2 regions of the Actinacidiphila sp. bgisy160 genome follow, and region 1 is predicted to be linked to the other one. Evidence: predicted binding sites of a transcription regulator. Region 1 holds the regulator's gene; the other holds the start of a gene.

What was found. Region 1 encodes HspR, which represses chaperone genes until heat shock. Its sites were predicted from a motif close to TTGAGNNNNNNNNNCTCAA; they were not measured.
Region 2: the regulator HspR is predicted to act here: its motif matches at 1,161-1,179, upstream of lon (endopeptidase La).

The regions. Positions count from the first base shown of each region.
Region 1 is NZ_JBYIQW010000001.1:457,186-459,366, forward strand. Features, by position in the region: gene grpE (nucleotide exchange factor GrpE) at 1-30, shown strand, start outside; gene dnaJ (molecular chaperone DnaJ) at 64-1,239, shown strand; gene AC3EUJ_RS02220 (heat shock protein transcriptional repressor HspR) at 1,244-1,708, shown strand; gene AC3EUJ_RS02225 (PIN domain-containing protein) at 1,727-2,181, opposite strand, start outside.
Region 2 is NZ_JBYIQW010000060.1:19,074-21,254, reverse strand. Features, by position in the region: gene lon (endopeptidase La) at 1-1,138, opposite strand, end outside; gene AC3EUJ_RS31490 (RNA polymerase sigma factor) at 1,517-2,080, shown strand; gene AC3EUJ_RS31485 (zf-HC2 domain-containing protein) at 2,077-2,181, shown strand, end outside.

The sequences.
Region 1 (2,181 bases):
GAGGAGAACGGTGGCCCCGACCAGGGCTGACGTGGGTAGCGCACGGAAGGAGGGACGCCGGGGATGAGCATCAGCAGGGATTTGTTCGAGAAGGATCTCTACAAGGTCCTCGGCGTTCCGAAGGACGCCACCGAGGCGGAGATCAAGAAGGCGTACCGGAAGCTCGCCCGCGAGTTCCACCCGGACGCCAACAAGGGCGACGCCAAGGCCGAGGAGCGCTTCAAGGAGATCTCCGAGGCCAACGACGTCCTGTCGGACCCCAAGCGCCGCAAGGAGTACGACGAGGGCCGCGCCCTCTTCGGCAACGGCGGCTTCCGCACCGGCCCGGCCGGCGCGGGCGGGTTCGGCTTCGACCTCGGTGACCTCTTCGGCGGTGGCCCCGGCGGCACCGCCCAGGGCGGCGGCTTCGGCGGCGGCCTCGGGGACGTGTTCGGCGGGCTGTTCAACCGCGGCGCCGGTACGACCCGTACCCAGCCGCGGCGCGGCCAGGACATCGAGACCGAGGTGACGCTGAAGTTCACCGAGGCGGTGGACGGCGCCACCGTGCCGCTGAAGATGACCAGCCAGGCCCCCTGCAAGGCCTGTTCCGGCACCGGTGACAAGAACGGCACGCCCCGGGTGTGCCCGACCTGCGTCGGCACCGGCCAGATCTCGCGCGGCGGCAGCGGCAGTTTCTCGCTCACCGACCCGTGCACGGACTGCAAGGGCCGCGGCCTGATCGCGCAGGACCCCTGCGAGGTCTGCAACGGCAGCGGCCGGGCCCGTTCGGCGCGCACCATGCAGGTGCGCATCCCGGCGGGCGTCACCGACGGGCAGCGCATCCGGCTGCGCGGCAAGGGCGCGCCGGGCGAACGCGGCGGCCCGGGCGGCGACCTGTACGTCACCGTGCACGTCGACCCGCACCCGGTGTTCGGCCGCAAGGCCGACAACCTCACGATCACCGTGCCCGTCACCTTCGTGGAGGCGGCGCTGGGTGGGGAGATCAAGGTCCCGACGCTCGGTGGCCCCGCCGTGACCCTGAAGCTGCCCCCCGGCACGCCCAACGGGCGCACGCTGCGGGCCCGCGGCAAGGGCGCGGTCCGCAAGGACGGCACCCGCGGGGATCTGCTGGTCACGATCGAGGTCGCCGTCCCGGCGGCCACCGAGGGCAAGGCGCTGGACGCCCTGGAGGCGTACCGGGAGGCGACCGCGGACACCGACCCGCGGGCAGAGCTGTTCAAGGCCGCGAAGGGAGTCTGAGCCGATGAACACGAGCGGCGGCATGCGTGGCGGACGGGGCCGCAACCCGTACGAGCTGACCGAGGAGTCCCCCGTCTACGTCATCTCGGTGGCGGCCCAGCTCTCCGGGCTGCACCCGCAGACCCTGCGCCAGTACGACCGTCTCGGCCTGGTCTCGCCCGACCGCACGGCCGGGCGCGGCCGCCGTTACTCGGCTCGTGACATCGAACTCCTGCGCGAGGTTCAGCGCCTCTCCCAGGACGAGGGCATCAACCTGGCCGGCATCAAGCGCATCATCGAACTGGAGAACCAGGTGGCGGCCCTGCAGTCGCGGGTCGCCGAGCTCTCCGCGGCGCTGGAGGGCGCGGCGGCGGCCATGCAGCAGCGGGAGGCCGCCGTCCACGCCTCGTACCGGCGTGACCTGGTGCCCTACCAGGACGTCCAGCAGACCTCCGCGCTGGTGGTGTGGCGGCCGAAGCGGCCGGAGTGAGCCGGGACTAGGCCCGGACTAGGCCCTCATCAGGTCCTCGGGACCCCGCGAGACGCGGTGCAGGAAGCGCCCCGAGGCGACCATCGCCTCCAGCAGTCGGTGACCCTCCGGCGCGGGGACGAGCCCTTCGGCGCAGGCCCCCCGCACGAGGTCGAAGGTCTCCTTGGTGGTGATGCCGCGCCGGCGCGCGAAGTCGCGGGCCGAGCGGTCGTCGGTGATCCAGACCGAACCCCCGAACTCGCGGCGCCGGGTGATCAGCACACAGGTCTCGGCCTCGCCGAGGTGCTTGGTCGGCAGATGGGACGAGCCGCCGAAGACCGCCCGGCGCAGCCGGTCGACCTCCCGTAGTTCGGCGCCGTCGGTGATCTCCACGGGCTCGCCGAGCCACCCGGCCTCCGCCAGCCCGGCCATCCGCGGCAGGAAGCGCGCGGAGCGGGCGGCCTCCCAGGCCACGGCCTGGGTCCAGCGGCCGC
Region 2 (2,181 bases), on a different contig from region 1:
AGGTCTTGCCGACGCCGGGCGGGCCCACCAGGGCCAGCACCGCGCCTCCGCGACGGCCGCCGACGACCCCGAGTCCGCGGTCGGTGCGGCGCTTGCGCACGGCCAGGTACTCGGTGATGCGTTCCTTCACGTCCTCCAGGCCCGCGTGGTCGGCGTCCAGCACCGCCCGCGCGCCGGGGATGTCGTAGGCGTCCTGGGTCGTGGTGTTCCACGGCAGCTCCAGGACGGTGTCCAGCCAGGTGCGGATCCAGCTGCCCTCGGGGGACGCGTCGCTGGACCGCTCCAGCTTCTCGACCTCCTTCAGGGCGGCCTCGCGCACCTTCTCGGGCAGGTCGGCGGCCTCGACGCGGGAACGGTAGTCGTCCGCCTCGTCCTCCGGGTCGCCGTTCAGCTCGGCCAGCTCCTTGCGGACGGCCTGCAGTTGCTGGCGGAGCAGGAACTCGCGCTGCTGCTTCTCCATGCCCTCCTGGACGTCCTTGCGGATGGTCTCGGCGACGTCCTGCTCGGCCAGGTGGTCGCGCAGCCACTGCGTGGCCAGCCGCAGCCGGGCGACCGGGTCCAGGGTCTCCAGCAGCTCGATGCGCTGCTTGGTGGTCAGGAAGCCGGAGTAGCCGGCGTTGTCGGCGAGCTGCGAGACGTCCTCGATCTGCTGGACGCGGTCCACGACCTGCCAGGCGCCCCGCTTGCGCAGCCAGCTGGTGGCCAGCGCCTTGTATTCCTTCATGAGCTCCGCGACGGTGCCGGGGGCCTCGGCCGGTGCGGGCTCGGAGAGCTCGGTGCCCTCCACCCACAGGGCGCCGCCGGGGCCCGTCGTGCCTGCGCCGATGCGCACGCGGCTCACGGCACGGAGCACGGCACCGGGATCGCCGTCCGACAGGCGTCCCACCTGCTCGACGGTGCCCAGTGTGCCGACGCCCACGTAGTCCCCGTCGACCCGGGGAACGAGCAGGACCCGCGGCTTGTTGCCGAGACCGGGCCGACCGGACCGCTGTGCGGCCTGGGCGGCCTCGACCGCGGCCCGCGCCTCGGCGTCGGTCAGGTCCACCGGCACGACCATGCCGGGCAGGACCACCGCGTCGTCGAGGGGCAGCACGGGCAGGGTGAGCGGCGCGAACGCCGACGAAGACGATTGAGCCATTATCTCTCCCTAAGCAATGAAGTTGAGCTACACAGGCTCAATGCATCTGATGCCCTCGGTGTTCCCCAGGCCGCGTTCGCTCTGAGCGATCAGCCGCGGCGCGCACCGTGTCGACGGCGACACCGACGGCATCGGCGTCTGCGCGGCCCGCCCGTCGGCGCCCGGCGCGGGCGAACCGGGAGCACGTGTCCGGAGACCGGCTGTTCCGAGCCGGGCGGCAGCCACTGAGAGGGGCTGGCTTCGGGCCCGCGGGGTGGACTCCTCGCCTCGCCGGCCACGACCGTCGGCAGACGCGGCCTCCGGCCTCACCGGACACGCGCCCCCGAGAACCGCCGGCGGCAGCGGCGGCGATAGAGGGGTGTGAGACTCTTCCGGCCCATGAGCCACGAGCCCCCCGGGGACGACGCGCTCCTGCGCGCGATCGCCCGGGGCGACGCCCAGGCCCTCGCGGATCTGTATGACCGCCATTCCGGATGGCTGCACGCCCGGCTCACGCGGCGCTGCTCCGACCCCGAGACCGTCCGTGAGGTGCTGCAGGACACCTTCGTCACGGCCTGGCGCTCCGCGCGGGGCCATCGCGGCGGAGCCGTGGGCGGCTGGTTGTGGGTGATCGCCGTTCGGCGACTGGCGGACGCCCGCCGCGCCGCGGCGCGGGCCGGCACCCGCGACCTGCTGGCCGCCGAGGAACCGGGCACCACCCCCTCCGCCGAGGAGCACGTCCTGGCCGGGCTGGAGTACGGCGACGTGGGCGCCGCGCTCGACCGGATCTCCCCGGAGCTGCGGGCCGTGCTGCGGGCCACCGTGATCGACGGCCTCACCACCCGTGAGACCGCGCGCCTGCTCGGCATCCCCGAAGGCACCGTCAAGACCCGGGCCTCGCGAGCGCGCCGGGAACTGCGCGCCGCCCTCGCGGCCCTCGACCCCGCGGGAGGTACCGCATGATGACCCCGGCCCGGGGGCGCCCCCGGCGTTCCCCGTCGACCCCGCGCTCGGCCCCGCGCCGGAACCGCGGCGCCTGGCACGTACCCGAGGACACCGCCGCC